4 regions of the Streptomyces sp. NPDC056987 genome follow, and region 3 is predicted to be linked to each of the others. Evidence: riboswitches for the same ligand, from Rfam matches in the RefSeq annotation. Region 3 holds a riboswitch; each other region holds the start of a gene.

Region 1 (4,702 bases), on a different contig from region 3:
TCGAGGACGCGCAGGGGCGGCCCGCGCTGGTGAGCAACACGTCGATCGGCCCGAGCGCCCAGACCTGGCTGGCGGGTCCGTACCTGGGCCCGGGGGCGAAGGCGATCTACGACGCCGTCAGCGACAAGTTCGCCTGAGCGGTGCGGTTTCCGGCCGGGTGAGCGGTCCGGTACGCGACGGGGCGGCGGTCCGGCACGAGGTCCGGGCAGAATCGCGGTGGCGCCGGGGCCCCGGCGTCTCCCGTACGGCCGTACGAAAGCGAGATCCGAAGGTGCCGCACATCATCGTCGAGTACACCCCGAACCTGGCCGAGGACCTGGACGTCGAGACGCTCCTCGACGTCCTGCACGAGACCGCGCTCGGCCTGGGCGTCTTCCCCCGCTGGGGCACCCGCACGCTCGCCATGCCGGCGACCGCCGCCCGGGTCGGCGACCGTCCGGGGAGCGGGCCCGCCAACGGCCATGTGCAGATCAGGCTGACGATCGCGCCCGGCCGCCCCGAGGAGCTCAGGAGCCGGATAGCGGACGAGCTCTTCGCGGCGGCGGAGAAGCACCTGGAGCCGATCGCGGCCCGCCGCCCGGTCGGCTTCCAGCTCACGATCACCGAGTTCGACGCCCCGGTCACCCGGACCGGCGGCAGCATCGCCGGCTCCCCGACCCACCGGCCGCCGCTCGACGCGTAGGCCCGTCCGGCCCCGTCCGCCGCCGAGCCCGGTGGCGGACGGGGAACCGGGGCGGGCGCGCCGGCGCCGGTCGTCGCGTCCGGAAACGTTTTGCCTGGACGGGGGGCGTCCGGGGAGACTGCGAGGACCGCACCACCGCGTCCCCCTCACCGGCCCCGAAAGCAGTCTGAGCCCTCCCCATGCACGACCGACTCACCTCCGGCCCCGCCGCCACGCCGACCGCCGGATCCACCGAATCCGCCGAACCGCTGGCCGGCGGGCTCAAGCAGCGCCATCTCACCATGCTCGGGCTCGGCGGCGTCATCGGCGCCGGGCTCTTCGTCGGCTCCGGCGCCGGGATCGCGCTGGCCGGACCCGGGATCGTCGTCTCGTACCTGATCGCGGGCGCGCTCGCGATGTGCGTGATGCGGATGCTGGGCGAGATGTCGACGGCGCTGCCCGCGTCGGGCTCGTTCTCCGTGCACGCCGAGCGCGCGCTCGGCCGGTGGGCGGGTTTCAGCGTCGGCTGGCTGTACTGGTTCCTGCTCGTCGTCGTGCTCGCCGTGGAGGCGACGGGGGCGGCGCAGATCGCGAACGGCTGGCTGCCCTCCGTACCGCAGTGGGCGTGGGTCCTGGTCTTCATGATCGTCTTCACGGGCGCGAACCTCGCCGCCGTGAAGAACTTCGGCGAGTTCGAGTTCTACTTCGCCGCCCTGAAGGTCTTCGCGATCGTCGCGTTCCTGGTCCTCGGGCTCCTCGCGGTCTTCGGTGTGCTCCCCGACACCCGCCCGGCCGGTCTCGCCAACCTCACCGGGCAGGGCGGCTTCCTCCCTCACGGCTGGCAGGGCGTGACCTCTGGGGTGCTCGCCGTGATCTTCGCCTTCGGCGGACTGGAGGTCGTCACGATCGCGGCGGCCGAGTCCGACGACCCGGTGCGCTCGGTGGCCCGCGCGGTACGCAGCGCGGTCTACCGGATCCTGTTCTTCTACGTCGGCTCGATGGCGGTCATCGTGGTCGTGCTGCCCTGGACGGCGCAGAAGGCGGGGCTCAGCCCGTACGTCACGGTCCTCGACGCGATCGGTATCCCGTCGGCCGGGCAGATCATGAACATCGTGGTGTTCGTGGCGCTGCTCTCGGCGCTCAACGCCAACCTGTACGGCTCCTCCCGGATGGTCTTCTCCCTGGCCGAGCGGGGCGAGGCGCCGAAGGCCCTGCTCAAGGTGAGCGGGTCGGGCGTGCCCCGGCGGGCGGTGCTGGCGTCGGTCGCGTTCGGGTTCGTCTCCGTCCTGCTCAATCTGAAGTGGCCCGACTCGGTCTTCCTGTACATGCTCAACGCGGTCGGCGCGGTGCTGCTCTTCGTCTGGGCGATGATCGCCGTCTCGCAGCTGAGGCTGCGCCCGCGCGTCGAGCGGGAGGCGCCGGAGCGCCTGGTCCTGCGGATGTGGCTGTTCCCCGGCCTGACCTGGGTGACGCTCGCCGCGATGGCGACGGTGTTCGTGCTGATGCTCCTCGACGACGCGGCCCGCCCGCAGCTCCTCTGGTCCCTGGGCGCGACGGCGCTCGTGCTGGCGGTGGCGGGGGTACGGGAGCTGCGCGCGCGGCGGGTGTGACCGTACGACACGGGTGATACGTATGCGAACGGGCCCCGGCCCCGCCGTCGCAGGACGGCGGGGCCGGGGCCCGGTGCGTTCGTCACCCGTCGGGCGACGCGGGTCCGGTCTAGTAGGGACCGTTCACGTTGTCGATCGAGCCGTACCGGTCGGCGGCGTAGTTGCACGCGGCCGTGATGTTGGCGACCGGGTCGTAGGCGTCCATCGCCGTACCGGGCACGTGGTACGCCTGGAACGTCGGGGCGATGACCTGGAGAAGACCCTTGGACGGGACGCCGTTCTGGGCGTTGATGTCCCAGTTGTTGATGGCGTTCGGGTCGCCCGAGGACTCCCGCATGATGTTGCGGTGGATGCCCTCGTAGCTGCCGGGGATCCCGTGCTGCGCCATGACGTCCAGCGCCTCGCGGATCCAGCCGTCCAGGTTGTCGGTGTACGTCTTCGCGACGGCCGGCTCGACCGAGCCGGTCCCGGCGGACTCCGTGCTCGTCTTCGTGCTCGTCTCCGTGGCGGTGGTCGCCGGGGCGGCCGCCTTCTTCCCGTTGACGGTCAGCTTGAGGCCGGGGTGCACGAGCGACGGGTTGGCGCCGACGGCGCTCCGGTTGTCCTCGTAGAGCTTCTGCCAGCCGCCGCTGACGGAGTGGGCCTGCGCGATCTTCGACAGGGAGTCGCCCTCGACCACGACATAGGTCGTGGCGGCGGTCTTCGGCGTGGCGGCGGGAGCCTCCGCGGCCTTGGCCGCACGGACGTGTTCCACCGTCGCGGGCGCCGCCTGGGCGGTGGCCGCGGTGACCAGCGGAATCGCGAGAGCGGCGCCCCCGGTGCCGACCGCGACGAGGCGACGGGCGAGCGAGCCGGTTCTGGGGCGGCGGTGCTTGGCGTTTCTGGGCACGACGAATTCCTCTCCGTCGCCTGCGAGGTGAGCTGTCGGGTTCGGGCTGGAGATGCCCGGCCGTACGGCGGTGCGTACGGCTTCACCCCGAGCCGTTCCGGAAATCCGGACCGGCGACTTACCTGGGTCCCCCGCTCCTGCCTTGTGACGGATTGGTGTGTGGGTCTCCGGACAGCGGCAGGATTGGGCGTTCCATCCGGATGGACGAGAACGTAAGCGAGATATCAGGACGGCACAAGTTCCGAATTTTCGGGTCAATAGCCCTTTCGAGGCCGTCCCGGGAACTCAACTTTCCTCTCCCGGGAGAGAAAGCGGCCACCTCGCCCCGCCCGTCCATCGACACTGGGGTGACACAGGTCACGAACGTAACGGAATAATCGGACAGGCAAAAGGCGTCAGAGGCTACAAGTGCCCCTAACGCCACTCAACTTCACTTAACGGTAAATACCGACAAAACGCCCTTATGGGTCACTGTCGGGCGGGAGGATCCGATCGCCCTCCGACCCGACTCCCCGACAACTGGGAACGCCCGGCGGGAATTGAACCGGAAGGCCTCCGAATTCACCGGGCGATTCTTTCTTCTGACGGCCTGTCGCCTCACGGCACGCCTTCGCACCGCATCCTCGTTCACTCCGCATGCTCATTCCGCCGCTGCAAAAGGCGGGGCATGAGCGCGGCAATTCCTCATCTCACCAAGCAGGGACGCTTGCTGTCGAACTCCCAGTCCCGCACCAGAAATCGCATCGCCGCCGCGTCGTCCCGGCCGGAGAGGTTCTTCTCCAGGTACAGCTCGTGGGCGGCGAGGAGCCGGTCCATGTCGAGTTCGACGCCGAGCCCCGGGGTGTCGTCGACGGCGACCTCGCCGGCGACGATGCGCGGGGGCTCCACGGTCAGCCGCTCCAGGCCCTCCTGCCAGATCCAGTGGGTGTCCAGGGCGTTGTACTCGCCGGGGGCGGCGGCCCCGCAGTGGGCCATCATGGCCAGCGAGATGTCGAAGTGGTTGTTGGAGTGGCAGCCCCATGTCAGCCCCGTCGCATGGCAGAGCTGGGCCACCCGCACCGACCCCTGCATGGTCCAGAAGTGCGGGTCGGCGAGCGGGATGGAGACCGACTGGAGCGCCATCGCGTGGGTGAGCTGGCGCCAGTCCGTCGCGACCATGTTGGTCGCGGTGGGCAGGCCGGTGGCCCGGCGGAACTCCGCCAGGATCTCCCGGCCCGAGAAGCCGTCCTCGGCTCCGCACGGGTCCTCGGCGTACGCGAGCGTGCCGAGCAGGGGCCGGCACAGTTCGACCGCTTCCCGCAGCGACCAGGCCCCGTTGGGGTCAAGGGTGATCCGCGCCCCGGGGAAGCGTTCCTTCAGCGCGCGTACGGCCTTGACCTCCTCCGCCCCCGGCAGGACACCGCCCTTGAGCTTGAAGTCCCGGAAGCCGTACCGCTCGTACGTCGCCTCCGCCTGCCGGACGATCGACTCCGGGGTCAGCGCCTCCTCGCGGCGGACGCGGTACCACTCGACGTCCGCGCCGGGTTCCCGGACGTACTCCAG
Region 2 (4,702 bases), on a different contig from region 3:
GGTCAAGGCCACCGCTGCGGTACTGCGCGGTGGCGATCGAGCCCAGCTCGGCGCGCGAGGTGTTGAGCCCGTCGGTCCTGCGCGCGGCCTCGTCGCGCAGCTCGGTGAGCGAGGCACGGGCCTCGTCCGCCTTCACCTTCGCCCCGTTGTACTGCTCGGTGGCCGTCTCCGCCTGCGCGTACAGCGTGTCGACCTGGGCCTTGATCTGCGCGGGGGTGAGCCGGGGCTCGCCCTGCGCGGGGCCCGTGGCGGTGGCGGTCGCGGCTCCCGCGAGCGCGAGCGTCGCCGCGGTGCGGCCGGCCTGGCCGGTGAACAGCCGCTGTCTGGGCTTTCGGTGGATTCGGTGGTTTCGGTGCGCTGCCACGGGGGCGGGGTCCGTTTCCTTCGGTTCCGTTGACTCCGTGCGGTACGGCCGCCCGGTACGGCCCCGTGAGGGCCGTACGCAGGACGTTAGGGCGCACGGTCACAGCCCGGCCTCGACATGGCGGGTATTGGCGGGAGGTGAAGGTTCCGGAGCGTTTCACGATCATGATGGCCCGGCGGAGCGCGCTTTTCCGGACGGACCCGACTGATAGCGGAAGTAAGCCCCACCTCACCGAAGGCGGGTGATATGGGCCGGGCTACGCTCCCGGCATGGACGTACTGATCAATGTCTTCGTCGCCCTGCACATCATCGGCATAGCCGCCCTGCTCGGCGGTTTCCTGACCCAGATGAAGGCGATGAGCGCCGGTACGGCGCGCTTCACCCCGGCGATGCTGCACGGCGCTCTCACCATGCTGATCACGGGAATGGTGCTGGTGGGCCTCAACCAGGCCGACGACCAGCCCCTCAACAACATCAAGATCGGCGTCAAGCTGGCCGTCCTGGTCGTGATCCTGGGCATCGTCTACGTGAAGCGGGACGACGAGGCGGCCGAGAAGCCGCTGTTCGGCGCGGTGGGCGGGCTGACTGTGGCCAACATCCTCATCGCCACGCTCTGGACCTGACCCCGGCCCCCGACGGACCCGACCCCGGTGAGGTCGGGTCCGCCGGGTCCGCGGGGCGCCGAGACGGAGTCCGCGGGGCGCCGCGACCGGGTCAGGCCGGGCGGACGCTGCCGTAGATCGGCAGGTAGTAGATCGATTCCTCACGCACGTTCGCACCCGGCTTGGGCGCGTGGATCATCATGCCGTCGCCGATGTAGATGCCGGCGTGGCTGATGTCGTCGTAGAAGAAGACCAGGTCGCCGGGGAGCAGATCATCGGTGGTGACGCGCGTGCCCGTGTCCACCTGGTCGCTCGTGCTGCGCGGCAGCTCGACACCGGCCGCCCGCCACGCCGCCTGGGTCAGGCCCGAGGAGTCGTACGAACTCGGCCCCGAGGCGCCCCACACGTACGGCTTGCCGATCTGGGTGCGTGCGAAGGCGAGCACCTTCGCCGCCTTGGCCGCGTAGATGCCGGCGGGGTCACCGCCGGTCACGGCCTCCAGTCCGGTGCCGCCAGCCGTTCCCGCGTTCGCACCTGCGACCGTTGCCGCGTCGGTGCCCGTTCCCGTGCCTGATCCCGTGCCCGTGCCGGGGTCGGCCGACGGAGCCTGGGGCTGCGACCGGGGCAGGATCAGCTCCGCCTCGCGCCGGCGCTCCGCCTCGGCGTCGGCCTCCGCCTTGTCGCGGGCCTCCGCCTTGGCCTGCGCCTCCGCCGTGCGGCGGGCCGCTTCTTCCTTCTTGCGCTCCAGCGCGGCCAGCCGTGCCTGCTCCTCCGCGGTGAGCCGCGCCAGCAGCGCGCGGGCCTCGGCCAGCTTCTTCTGGATCTGCTCCTTGCTGGTCCGCAGGGACTCCTGGGACTCGTCCGGCGACTCCGGGGCGCGGGTGTCCGCCCGGGAGCTCCAGTGGTCGGCGACGGGGCTCTGCTGACGGTCGGTCAGCCGCTCCGTCATCCCCGTCTGCTCGACGTACGTCTGCGGGCTGTCCGCGAACAGTACGGCGGCGGGGGCCGTGGCAGGCATGGCGGGAGCCGTTGCGGGCATGGCGGGAGCGGTGGCAGGCATCGCCGGTACAACAGGAGTGACAGGGGCGACAGGGGCGACAGGTGGGGCCGGGGCTGCCGGGGTGACGGAAGCGGCCGGGGCGACAGGGGCGCCCGCAGGGGTGCCCGCGCCGCCCCCGGACTGCGCGGACGTGTAGGAACCGAGCGTACGGCGGGCCTCGTTCAGCTTGTCCGCGCTCTTGGCCACACCGTCGATGACCCGGTCGACCGTGCGCTTCTGCTTGGCCGTCGCCTCCTTCGTCCTGGCGGACCTCTGCGCGTCACCACCGGCCTGGCGGTACAGGTCGCTGACCTTTTTCTCCACCTCTTCGACCGACGGCGAGGACTTCGATTCCGTGGGCGCGGCGTCCGCGCTCTGCGTCGACAGCAGCGTGACCGAGGCGAGGGCGGCCGTCGTGATCCCGACGGCAGGGGTGTTGGTGCGTACCCCGCTACGGCTGCGCGCCTTGCGATGCGACGCCAAGTTCGGCATCTCCTTCCGTGGACCGCCTACCGGGTTAGCTGTCGGGTTCGGGCGGAACGGAAGGCTGCCCTACGGGCGTTGTACGTACGGCGAACGTACGGCCCGATTCACCCCGGTCTTGCAGAGTGGGTCCCCGGTTCCGAACTTCCCGCTGGAAAGCCCGGATTCGGCGTGGGCCGCCCGCTCGGCGCGGATCGCCTTCAGAGGTACGGGCTGCCTGATCGAGCACGCTAGCCAAGATGTGGCGCTGATGTGAAGGTGGATGGCCGATATGCCCGATACATTTCTGTGACCATTTGCTCGTGCGGAGTGCAGGGAGCCGTAATAGGGGGTATAGCGTTACGCTCCGTGTGTAATCCGGAACCGTCCGCCTTCCGGGGTGGATCCGCCGGACCGGCTTCGCCGGGCGGGCTCCGACTGTCGGTGCGGCGGCCTAGACTCGTTAAGCGATGAGCAGCCTCTTTGACGACAGTTTCCTGGCCGACCTCCAGCCCTCCGGCGACGAGCACCCCCCGCCGCCCGAGGACCTGGACGAACACGCCCCGGAGCAGGTGCCCGACGACCTGTTCCAGGGGGCGTACGACGTGCCTCCGGCCCGGGATCCGTACCACCGCAACGGGTCGGCCCGTACGGTCATCGACCCTGCCTCGCTCCTCGAAGGGCTGAACGAGGAGCAGAGCGCGGCCGTCGTGCACACGGGGTCGCCGCTGCTCATCGTCGCCGGGGCCGGATCCGGCAAGACCCGGGTTCTGACCCACCGGATCGCCCATCTCCTCGGCACCCGCAGCGTCCACCCCGGCGAGATACTGGCGATCACCTTCACCAACAAGGCCGCGGGCGAGATGAAGGAGCGCGTCGGGCAGCTCGTCGGCCCGCGCGCCCAGGCGATGTGGGTGCTGACCTTCCACAGCGCCTGCGTGCGGATCCTGCGGCGCGAGTCGAAGCGGCTCGGGTTCACCTCGTCGTTCTCGATCTACGACGCCGCCGACTCGAAGCGGCTCATGGCCCTGGTCTGCCGCGATCTGGACCTCGACCCCAAGCGCTATCCGCCGAAGTCCTTCAGCGCCAAGATCTCCAACCTCAAGAACGAGCTGATCGACGAGGAGACCTTCGCGGGACAGGCCGTCGACGGCTTCGAGAAGACGCTCGCCGAGGCGTACCGGATGTACCAGGCACGGCTGCGCGAGGCCAACGCCCTGGACTTCGACGACATCATCATGACCACCGTCCACCTGCTCCAGGCGTTCCCCGACGTCGCCGAGCACTACCGGCGCCGCTTCCGGCACGTCCTGGTGGACGAGTACCAGGACACGAACCACGCGCAGTACACCCTCGTACGCGAGCTGGTGGGCCCCTCCGGCGAGGGCGAGGACCCCGCGGAGCTCTGCGTCGTCGGCGACGCCGACCAGTCGATCTACGCCTTCCGCGGCGCCACCATCCGCAACATCCTCCAGTTCGAGGAGGACTACCCGGACGCGACGACGATCCTGCTGGAGCAGAACTACCGCTCCACGCAGACGATCCTCAGCGCCGCCAACGCGGTCATCGAGCGCAACGAGAGCCGCCGCCCGAAGAACCTCTGGACCAAGGCCGGCGCCGGCGCCCAGATCACCGGTTACGTCGCGGACACGGAGCACGACGAGGCGCAGTTCGTCGCCGACGAGATCGACCGGCTGACGGACGCGGGCGAGGCCAAGGCGGGTGACGTCGCCGTCTTCTACCGGACGAACGCGCAGTCCCGCGTCTTCGAGGAGATCTTCATCCGGGTCGGCCTGCCGTACAAGGTCGTCGGCGGAGTGCGCTTCTACGAGCGCAAGGAGGTCCGTGACGTCCTGGCCTACCTGCGGGTCCTCGCCAATCCGGAGGACAACGTACCGCTGCGCCGGATCCTTAATGTGCCCAAGCGCGGCATCGGGGAGCGGGCGGAGGCCATGATCGACGCTCTCGCGCTGCGGGAGAAGATCACCTTCCCGCAGGCGCTGCGGCGCGTGGACGAGGCGTACGGCATGGCGGCGCGCTCCGCCAATGCCGTCAAGCGCTTCAACACGCTGATGGAGGAGCTGCGTACGATCGTCGAGTCGGGTGCCGGGCCGGCACTGGTCCTGGAGGCCGTGCTCGAACGGACCGGCTATCTGGCGGAGCTTCAGGCCTCGACCGACCCGCAGGACGAGACCCGGATCGAGAACTTGCAGGAACTGGCGTCGGTGGCGCTGG
Region 3 (4,702 bases):
CAGTCGGCCGACCGCGGGTCGCCGCCCACCGTGGCGGCGGCCAGCCTGGGTGGAGCGCGGTGCCGCCCGCAGCCGTCGGCGGAACGGGCAGGAGACGACTGGTGGGGAAGCTCAGGAGAATCCGGGAACGCCTCGGCGGCAGAAGCAGACAGGACGCCGACGGTGCCGGGCTTCTGGGCGCCGACGCCGCGGGTTTCTGGGTGACCGGCACGTACGGGCGCGACCATCGCCGGAACCCCGGCCACGGCCTGGGCAGGGTGGCGGACCGGGCGCCCTTCGGGCCGGGCGGGCCGGGCGGACCGTACGCGCGGCGCCTGGCCGGGCGGCGGCTCGTCCGGTTCCTGCCGGCCCTGGTGATCATCGGCGGGTTGGCGCTCGACCTGTCGACTCCGGCCCGTGTGACCGGGGCGCCGTTCTTCGCCGCCGCCCCGCTGATCGCCGCCCCGTTCTTCCCGCTGCTCGGCACCCTGCTGGTGGCCGTGGCCTCGCTCCTCGCCGAGATCGCGCTCCGTATCCACACGGACACGCTCACCACGGTGGTGTCGATCAGCGAACTGCTGACGGTGCTCGTCGTCTCCGCCCTCGCGCTCTACATCAACGGCGTCGTCAGACGCAGCGGCGAACGGCTCGCCTCCGCCCGCGTCATCGCCGAGACCGCCCAGCGCGCCGTGCTGCCCAGACCCGCGGAGCGAATCGGCGGGCTGCGGATCGCGGCGCGGTACGAGGCGGCGCAGGAGGGCGCGTTCATCGGCGGCGACCTGTTCGCGGTGCAGGACACGCCGTACGGGGTGCGGCTGGTCGTCGGCGACGTACGGGGGAAGGGGCTGGAGGCGGTCGAGGCGGTCGCCGTCATCATCGGGTCGTTCCGGGAGGCGGCGGAGCAGGAGAGCTCGCTGGAGGGCGTCGCGCAGCGGCTGGAGCGCTCACTCCTGCGCGAGGGGACGCGGCGGGACGGGCTCGACGTCTTCGAGGGGTTCACCACGGCCGTCCTGGCGGAGATCCCGCACGGCGAGGGCGTCGTACGGCTCGTCAACCGCGGCCATCCCGAGCCGCTGATCTGTCACGACGGCGCCGTACGGATGCTGGCGGCGCACGACCCCGCGCTGCCGCTCGGCATGAGCGAACTGGGCGCGTGGCCCGACCGGGCCGAGCAGTCCGCGTACCCCGACGGCGCGACGCTGCTCTTCTACACGGACGGGCTCACCGAGGCGCGCGACGCGCACGGGATCTTCTACGTTCCGCGCGAGCGGCTCGACGGGCGGATCTTCCAGGGGCCCGACGAGATGCTCCAGGCGCTGATCGACGACGTACGGCGGCACACGGGCGGCGGCAGCCAGGACGACATGGCGCTGCTGGCGGTCAGCCGGCCCTCGGAGGGGGAGCCGGAGCGGCGCAGGACGATGCCGATCGTGTTGTGAGCCGGCGGCGTCACTCATGGTGACCGATAAGTGTCCCTCCGCATAAGGTTTGACATACCGTCAAGTATGCGAGGCGGACCAATATGCTCCGAGCGCCGATCGACTCGCCCGGATGCGCGTTCTTGTGTCCCGGTACGTCCGTTGCGAAGTCGTTAACGATCATCGGGAACAGCTTGGAATAAGGCCCTGGTCTCTATTAACGTTCGATAACGCAGCGCGGTTGTCCCAGCCGTCGCCAGAGATGGCACCGTGCGCGTGCGCCGAATCCCGCGAGGGAACCGGGGAACCACCAATTGGGGTGAATCGGGAGTTACTTGCCGCCTTGTGCGGCAGGGGACACCCGTAGGAGACCTTCCTGCTCCGAACCCGTCAGCTAACCCGGTAGGCGAGAAGGAAGGAAAGGAGCACGCCTCAGTGGCGTCCAACAAGCCTGCCCCCACGGCCACTTTCGAAACCCACTCCTTCGGCAGCGGCAGTGAGAACGAGGCTCCCGGGACCTGGGGGGAGTGGAATCCCACCGAGGAGTCCATCCGCCCCGTACGCGGCAGGCACCGCGTCGCCAAGCAGCGCAACGGGCTCGCCCGTAGCTCCACGGTCCTCGGTGTCGGCGTCATCGCCGCCGTCGGCGCGGGCGGCATCGCCACCGCGCAGGACAAGCCCGCGGTCTCCATATCCCTGCCCGACGCCATCGCGGACAACCTTCCCGACGCCAAGTCCCTGCCGGGGATGGGCTCCCTGGGGTCGGACGACGCGGACTCCGCGTCGGACGTGCTGGCCCGCGCGCCCCTGAGCACCGCCGGCCTGACCGCCGCGGACAGCGAGCAGGGCGCCACCGACGCCGGCGAGGCGCTGCGCGCCCGCATCCTCCAGCAGGCCGAGCGGCAGCAGGCGAAGGCCGACGCGACGCAGAAGGCGGCGGCGGAGGACGCGGCCGCCGAGAAGGCCGCGAGCCAGGCCAAGGCGCGGCAGAGCGACGCGGAGAAGAAGATCGAGGCGGCCAAGAAGAAGGCCGAGGCGGAGGCCAAGGCCAAGGCCGAGGCGGAGCGTCTCGCCAAGCTGGCGGCCAGCTTCTCCCTCCCCACCTCCTCGTACACCCTCACCTCCTCCTTCGGCCAGTCCGGCTCCCTCTGGTCCTCCGGCTACCACACCGGCCTGGACTTCGCGGCGCCGACGGGCACCCCGGTCAAGGCCGTGCACAGCGGCACCGTCAAGTCGGCCGGCTGGTCGGGTTCGTACGGCTACCGCACGGTCCTGGAGCTGGAGGACGGCACGGAGGTCTGGTACGCGCACCAGTCCTCGCTCTCCGTCAGCGCCGGGCAGAAGGTCTCCACCGGTGAGGTCATCGGCCGCGTCGGCGCGACCGGCAACGTGACCGGGCCCCACCTCCACCTGGAGGTCCACACGGCGGGCGGCACGGGCATCGACCCGATGGCGTGGCTGAACGGCAAGGGAATCAACCCCTGAGGCCGACGCCCCGGTCACGGGTGCGGCAGGAGCACGCGGAGCGCCCCGAAACGGAATAAGGCGCTCTGCGGTGGGGTTGAAGTGACGCATGACGACTTTGCGCACACTCGGCTCCTCCGACCTCAAGGTCTTCCCGCTCGCCCTCGGCGGCAACGTCTTCGGCTGGACCGCGGACCGTACGGAGTCCTTCGCCGTCCTCGACGCGTACGCCGCCGCGGGCGGCAACTTCGTGGACACCGCGGACGTCTACACGGCCTGGGTGGACGGCCATTCCGGTGGTGAGTCCGAGACCGTCCTCGGCGAGTGGTTCGCCGCGCGCGGCAACCGCTCCGACGTGCTCCTCGCGACGAAGGTGGGCGCGCACCCGGAGTTCAAGGGGCTGAAGGCGGCCACCATCAAGGCCGGGGCCGAGGAGTCGCTGCGGCGGCTCCGTACGGACTACATCGACCTGTACTACACGCACTTCGACGACCCGGACGTCCCGGTCGAGGAGATCGTCACCGCCCTCGACCAGCTCGTCACGGAGGGCAAGGTGCGTGCCGTCGCCGCCTCCAACATCAGCGCGGAGCGGCTGGACGCGTCGATCGCCTTCGCGGAGCGCGAGGGGCTGGCCCGGTACGTCGCCCTTCAGCCGCACTACAACCTGGTCTCGCGCGACACGTACGAGGGCCCCCTGCGGGACGCCGCGGTCCGTCACGGCCTCTCCGTCGTGCCGTACTTCGCCCTCGCCTCCGGCTTCCTGACCGGTAAGTACCGCCCCGGCGCCCAGGTGGAGAGCGCGCGGGCCGGGAGCGCGGGCAAGTACCTGGAGTCCGAGCGGGGCGTCGGGGTGCTCGCCGCGCTGGACCGGATCGCCGCCGCGCGCGGCGCCGAGGTCGCCACCGTCGCGCTCGCCTGGCTGGCGGCGCAGCCGACCGTCGTCGCGCCCCTCGCCTCCGCGCGCACGGTCGAGCAGCTCCCGACGCTGCTCGCGGCCACGGAGCTGGAGCTGACGGCGGAGGAGCTGGCGGAGCTGACCGCCGCCTCCGCCTGACGGAGGAGGCACCGGGACACCCGTCGGCACCGGCGGGTGTCCGTACTGGCGGGTGTCAGTACTGGCGGTACGGGTTGTAGCCGTCGTAGTCGATGTACGGCGGCGGCACCCGTACCCGGCCCGTGGCCCGCGCCGCGTAGGTCAGCGCGGGCCCGGCTATCTCCTTGCGCTCCCACAGGTGGTGCAGCAGCTCCTGCTCGCGCTCCACGAAGTCCGGGCCGACCGGGTCCCGTCCGGCCCGGTGGCGCAGAAACGCCAGGGACGTCGCGAACGCCTCGTACTCCGCGACCGTACGCGCCGCCGCGGGCCCGTGGTGGCGCCCCGCGAACCCGCGCGCCATGGAGCGCGCCCGCATCGAGGAGAGCGCGGGGGGCGCGGCCGCGGCCAGCCACCCCGCGGCGGCGTACGCGGGCAGCTCGGCCGCGAGCGTCCGCAGCTCGCGCTGCCGGCTCCAGATCACCAGCCAGGTCAGCAGCCCGAAGACCGGGACCATGAAGGCCCCGTACACGGCGTAGAAGCCGAAGGGGCCGAAGAGCGACCCCGAGCCGTTCCACAGGGCGTGCATGCCCATCGCGAGGACCAGCCCGAGCAGCGGAAAAGCCACGCGGCGGATCTTCTGCCGCCGGGCCGCCACCGCCGCCAGGCCGAAGCCGATGCCCGCCGCCGCGGTGAAGAGCGGGTGCGCGAACGGCGACATCACGACCCGTACGAAGAAGGTCGCCGCCGTGACCGAGTTCAGCCCGGAGTACCCCTGGCTCTGGTCCTCGCCGAACGCGTTGCCCAGATA
Region 4 (4,702 bases), on a different contig from region 3:
GGACCAGGACGACTTCCGGGACTGGGCGGGCATGATGATCCGTCATGCGGGCGGGCCGCGCGGCGGGGTCGCGCGGGCGGTCAAGAAGATGCGCGGCTATCTGGCCGAACTCATCCACCGGAAAAGAGAGAATCCCGGCGACGACCTGATCTCCGGTCTGATCCGGGCCAGTGACCACGGTGAGCATTTGACCGAGAACGAGGCCGCGGCGATGGCCTTTATCATTCTGTTCGCCGGTTTTGAGACGACGGTGAATCTCATCGGCAATGGCATGTACACGCTTATGCGAAATCCGGCCGAACGGGAACGCCTGCAGAGTTCCCTGGCGGCCGGTGAGACGGGTCTGCTGGCGACCGGCGTCGAGGAACTGCTCCGCTACGACGGCCCGGTGGAGATGGCGACCTGGCGGTACGCCACCGAGCCGCTGACTCTGGGTGGGCAGCGGATCGCGGCAGGTGACCCCGTTCTCGTCGTGCTGGCCGCGGCCGACCGCGACCCCGAGCGCTTCCGCGACCCCGACGCGCTCGACCTCGGGCGCCGTGACAATCAGCACCTCGGGTACGGGCACGGCATCCACTACTGCCTCGGCGCGCCGCTCGCCCGCGTGGAAGGGCAGACCGCGATCGCCACGCTTCTGAAACGGCTTCCGGATGTGCGGCTTTCGGAAGAACCTTCCGATTTGCGGTGGCGTGGCGGGCTCATCATGCGGGGATTGCGCACGCTTCCGGTGCAGTTCACGCCATTGTCCGGCCGATAATTTTACTGACGCATCGTCAATACTGTGACTTTCACGTGATCTCTGCTGCATCGACTTGTGACAAGCATTCGAGTACCGCTACGTTCACGTCGACCCGGTAACACCATGCCGGAGTTGAATTGACTGTCACACGGAAGGCAACCGCATGTCCGGGAACGGCCGACACCGTCGACCTCGTCAGGCCCCAGCTCTTCTCGTCGCCGCCGGGGTGGCCGGATCCGCGATCGCGATCCCGTTGCTCGGAGCCGGCGCCGCCAGCGCGGCGGACTCCTCGACCTGGGACCGCGTGGCGGGGTGCGAGAGCGGCGGCACGTGGAGCGCGAACCTCGGTAACGGGTACTACGGCGGGCTCCAGATGTCCCAGGAGACCTGGGACGAGTTCGGGGGCGGCGACTACGCCGAGCGCCCCGACCTGGCCAGCCGCTCGCAGCAGATAGCCGTGGCCGAGAAGGTCTTCGAGGCCCAGGGGGCGAAGGCGTGGTCCAGCTGCGCCGCCGTCTCCGGGCTGACGGAGGCGGTCGGCGGTGCGGTCGGCGGCATCGTGGAGGGGGTGACGGGTGGCGGCAACAGCACCGACCCGTCCGGTACCCCGTCGGGCAGCCCCTCCGGGGACGCCTATCCGTCCGGTGACGCCGTGACGGACCCGGGCGCGGAGGCGGGCGCGGACGGCAAGACCTCCCCGGAACCCAGCACCAGCCCGAGCCCGGGTGCCACCGGCTCCGCGGCCGGTACGGACGACGCCGAGGGCAAGGACGAGGCGTCCAAGGGCAAGCACCGCGGCCAGGCGGCCGACGAGAGCGCCTCGCCGGGCACCGCGGACGAGGAGCGCGCCTCGGGCAGCCGCGCCTCCCGCGGGGCGGGCGGAGCCCGTGACGGGGCCGGGCTCACGGACGGTGTGGAGCGCGAGGTCGAGAAGGTCGTCACCACGGTCGGCGGCCACCTCTCCCTGGCGACCGGCGGGCAGAAGGTCGTCGGCGGCTGGGTCTGAGCAGCCGGCAGCCCGGCAGCAAGTCCTGGGAAGCCGCGCCTCCACGACGGGGGCGCGGCTTCCGCGTTCCCGGAGCCGTCCCGAAGCGTCCCGAAGCCGTCCCCGAGCCGTCGTCGAGCCGCCCCTGAGCCGCCGCCCACCGGGCCCGTACGCGCGGCTTCCCGGCCGCCGTACGCACGGCTCCCGGCCCCGGAGGCGTTGGCCCCGCTGTGACCCGCGCCGGGCCGTAGCGCCCCGTTGCAGCGCCCCGCCGTAGGGCCGGGGGCGAGTGACGCCAGAGCCGGAGGGGACGAACGGAGCGAGAGGCTCCAGGGCTGTAGTCAGTGACTCCTGGGTCGGAGTGGGCGACCGGCGTGAGCGAGCCCGGCCCCCGGGCCCATGGCGGAACGGGTGACTCCGGCGCCGGGCCCGCGACCGGAACGGATGACTCCGCGACCGGAAGGGGTGACTCCGCGACCGGAGCCAGAAGTTCCCCGAATCGGAGCGCCCCGCTCCACCGCCGGAGCGGGGGAGTCCGGAACCGGTGCGGGCGAGTGCCGTTGAACGGCGCCCCGTTGACGCCTCCTCGGCTGCGTCCGTACTGGCCAGAGCCTCCGATCTCCGCCCGGAACGCGGGCAGTTAGCGACCGTATGTCCACTTCTGCGCAAGTGAGACAAGGGTCTCTTTGCCGCAACTCGGGCTCTTCGCCTCGCCCGTTGATCGAATCCGGTTCCCACCTGCGGAAACGTATTGTCCCTCGGAGGAGGTAAGGGCGTTTTTTCCTGGATGTGCTCCTTTGAACAACCGGCAGGGCTGTGATTACGGTCTGAACCGCTCGCACCGCGGGCCTCGTCGACCGTCACGCCGAATCCTGCCGTCGGTCGGGGGGAGTAATCGTCGCTTCGAGCGCCGAAGGCAGGAGCGGGGGACCCATAGGTTTGCGCCGGGCCCGGCCGTCGAGAGACGGGCGGTGACCGGCTAGGGGTGAAGCCGCGTGTGCGAACACGCGGCCGGGCAACTCATTGGCCCGAACCCGACAGCTCACCTCGTAGGCGTCGGTGAGGAGATGTGTTCATGCTGCTGCGTTCCAGCAAGGCCAAGCACCGCCGCCCGTCCATGGCCGTCCGCTACGCCACCCTCGCCGGGATCACCGGCGCGGCCGTCGCGGCTCCGCTGATCGGTGCCACCGCCGCCTCCGCCGCCACCGCCTCCGAGTGGGACCGGGTCGCCCAGTGCGAGTCCGGGGGCAACTGGTCGATCAACACGGGCAACGGCTTCTACGGCGGCCTGCAGTTCACCCCTTCCACCTGGGCCGCGTACGGCGGTACCGCCTACGCCCCCCGCGCCGACCAGGCCTCCAAGTCCCAGCAGATAGCCGTCGCCGAGAAGGTCCTCGCGGGCCAGGGCAAGGGCGCCTGGCCGAGCTGTGGCGTGGGCCTCTCGGGCGCCGCGTACAGCGGCGGCTCGGGCTCCGGTTCCAGCTCCGGCAGCTCCAGCTCCGGTTCCTCCAGCTCGGACAACAGCGGTTCCAGCAACTCCGGTACGCAGAAGTCCGCCCCCACCCGGCAGGCGCAGCCGCAGCAGTCGACCCGTGACGAGGCGCAGCCGGCCTCGCGCGGCCAGAGCCGTCCGTTCACGATCAAGAAGGGGGACGGCGAGTACAAGGTCAAGTCCGGCGACACCCTCTCCAAGATCGCCACTGCCCAGAAGGTCAAGGGCGGCTGGAAGAAGGTCTTCGACCTGAACAAGGACATCGTCCGTGACGCGGACGTCATCTACCCGGGTCAGCAGCTCCACCTGCGCTGACCCCCTCTCCCCGGCCCGGCGCGTCACCCCCGTACGCGCCGGGCCGGGCCCCGTTCCCGCCGCTGCCCGCCATCCGGTCCCGCTACCGGCGGGTAGCGGCGGTCCGTGCGAGCGGGAGTGTCTTAGGGGGCGGGCACCGGCTGGCCGATGACCCGGAGCCGGTTAGGCTCATGTCGCAAGGCCAAGAGACCCTGCACCCACGCGTCACATCCCAGAAGGAGATGCTCGTGCCGTCCATCGACGTCGTCGTAGCCCGGGAAATCCTCGACTCCCGAGGCAACCCCACGGTCGAGGTCGAGGTCGGCCTCGACGACGGCAGCACCGGTCGTGCTGCCGTCCCCTCCGGTGCCTCCACCGGTGCGTTCGAGGCCGTCGAACTCCGCGACGGAGACGCCAGCCGCTACCTGGGCAAGGGTGTCGAGAAGGCCGTCCTCGCCGTCATCGAGCAGCTCGGCCCGGAGCTGGTCGGGTACGACGCCACCGAGCAGCGCCTCATCGACCAGGCGATGATCGACCTGGACGCCACCGAGAACAAGGGCTCGCTGGGCGCCAACGCCATCCTCGGTGTCTCGCTCGCCGTCGCGCACGCCGCCTCCGAGGCGTCCGACCTCCCGCTCTTCCGCTACCTGGGCGGCCCGAACGCGCACCTGCTGCCCGTTCCGATGATGAACATCCTGAACGGTGGCTCGCACGCCGATTCGAATGTCGACATCCAGGAATTCATGATCGCCCCGATCGGCGCGGAGTCCTTCTCCGAGGCGCTGCGCTGGGGCGCCGAGGTCTACCACACGCTCAAGAAGGTCCTGAAGCAGAAGGGCCTCTCCACCGGTCTCGGCGACGAGGGCGGCTTCGCGCCCAACCTGGAGTCCAACCGCGCCGCGCTCGACCTCATCCTTGAGGCGATCAAGGAGGCCGGTTACGTCCCGGGCCGCGACATCGCGCTCGCGCTCGACGTCGCCGCGTCCGAGTTCTACAAGGACGGCAGCTACGAGTTCGAGGGGAAGTCGCGCTCGGCCGCCGAGATGACCGAGTACTACGAGGAGCTGGTCGACGCCTACCCGCTCGTCTCCATCGAGGACCCGCTCTTCGAGGACGACTGGGCCGGCTGGAAGGTCATCACCGACAAGCTGGGCTCCAAGGTCCAGATCGTCGGCGACGACCTCTTCGTCAC

The links. Region 3 has a riboswitch for cyclic di-AMP ahead of ACFTZC_RS35730 (M23 family metallopeptidase). Riboswitches for the same ligand answer to the same signal wherever they lie in the genome.
Region 1: linked by a shared signal. The riboswitch ahead of ACFTZC_RS20790 (transglycosylase SLT domain-containing protein) and the one ahead of ACFTZC_RS35730 (M23 family metallopeptidase) in region 3 are both predicted to bind cyclic di-AMP.
Region 2: linked by a shared signal. The riboswitch ahead of ACFTZC_RS12360 (NlpC/P60 family protein) and the one ahead of ACFTZC_RS35730 (M23 family metallopeptidase) in region 3 are both predicted to bind cyclic di-AMP.
Region 4: linked by a shared signal. The riboswitch ahead of ACFTZC_RS36430 (transglycosylase family protein) and the one ahead of ACFTZC_RS35730 (M23 family metallopeptidase) in region 3 are both predicted to bind cyclic di-AMP.

Annotation. Positions count from the first base shown of each region.
Region 1 covers NZ_JBHURV010000017.1:99,201-103,902, reverse strand. Annotated here, with positions in the region: gene ACFTZC_RS20805 (trypsin-like serine peptidase) at 1-137, shown strand, start outside; gene ACFTZC_RS20800 (hypothetical protein) at 272-682, shown strand; gene ACFTZC_RS20795 (amino acid permease) at 862-2,271, shown strand; gene ACFTZC_RS20790 (transglycosylase SLT domain-containing protein) at 2,381-3,160, opposite strand; cyclic di-AMP (ydaO/yuaA leader) riboswitch at 3,165-3,328, opposite strand; gene ACFTZC_RS20785 (enolase C-terminal domain-like protein) at 3,845-4,702, opposite strand, start outside.
Region 2 covers NZ_JBHURV010000008.1:157,460-162,161, forward strand. Annotated here, with positions in the region: gene ACFTZC_RS12350 (NlpC/P60 family protein) at 1-364, opposite strand, end outside; gene ACFTZC_RS12355 (hypothetical protein) at 634-987, shown strand; gene ACFTZC_RS12360 (NlpC/P60 family protein) at 1,079-2,488, opposite strand; cyclic di-AMP (ydaO/yuaA leader) riboswitch at 2,496-2,670, opposite strand; gene ACFTZC_RS12365 (ATP-dependent DNA helicase) at 2,938-4,702, shown strand, end outside.
Region 3 covers NZ_JBHURV010000046.1:22,891-27,592, reverse strand. Annotated here, with positions in the region: gene ACFTZC_RS35735 (PP2C family protein-serine/threonine phosphatase) at 258-1,418, shown strand; cyclic di-AMP (ydaO/yuaA leader) riboswitch at 1,667-1,821, shown strand; gene ACFTZC_RS35730 (M23 family metallopeptidase) at 1,833-2,882, shown strand; gene ACFTZC_RS35725 (aldo/keto reductase) at 2,971-3,915, shown strand; gene ACFTZC_RS35720 (PrsW family intramembrane metalloprotease) at 3,971-4,702, opposite strand, start outside.
Region 4 covers NZ_JBHURV010000048.1:17,439-22,140, reverse strand. Annotated here, with positions in the region: gene ACFTZC_RS36440 (cytochrome P450) at 1-757, shown strand, start outside; gene ACFTZC_RS36435 (transglycosylase family protein) at 903-1,745, shown strand; cyclic di-AMP (ydaO/yuaA leader) riboswitch at 2,623-2,795, shown strand; gene ACFTZC_RS36430 (transglycosylase family protein) at 2,803-3,531, shown strand; gene eno (phosphopyruvate hydratase) at 3,753-4,702, shown strand, end outside.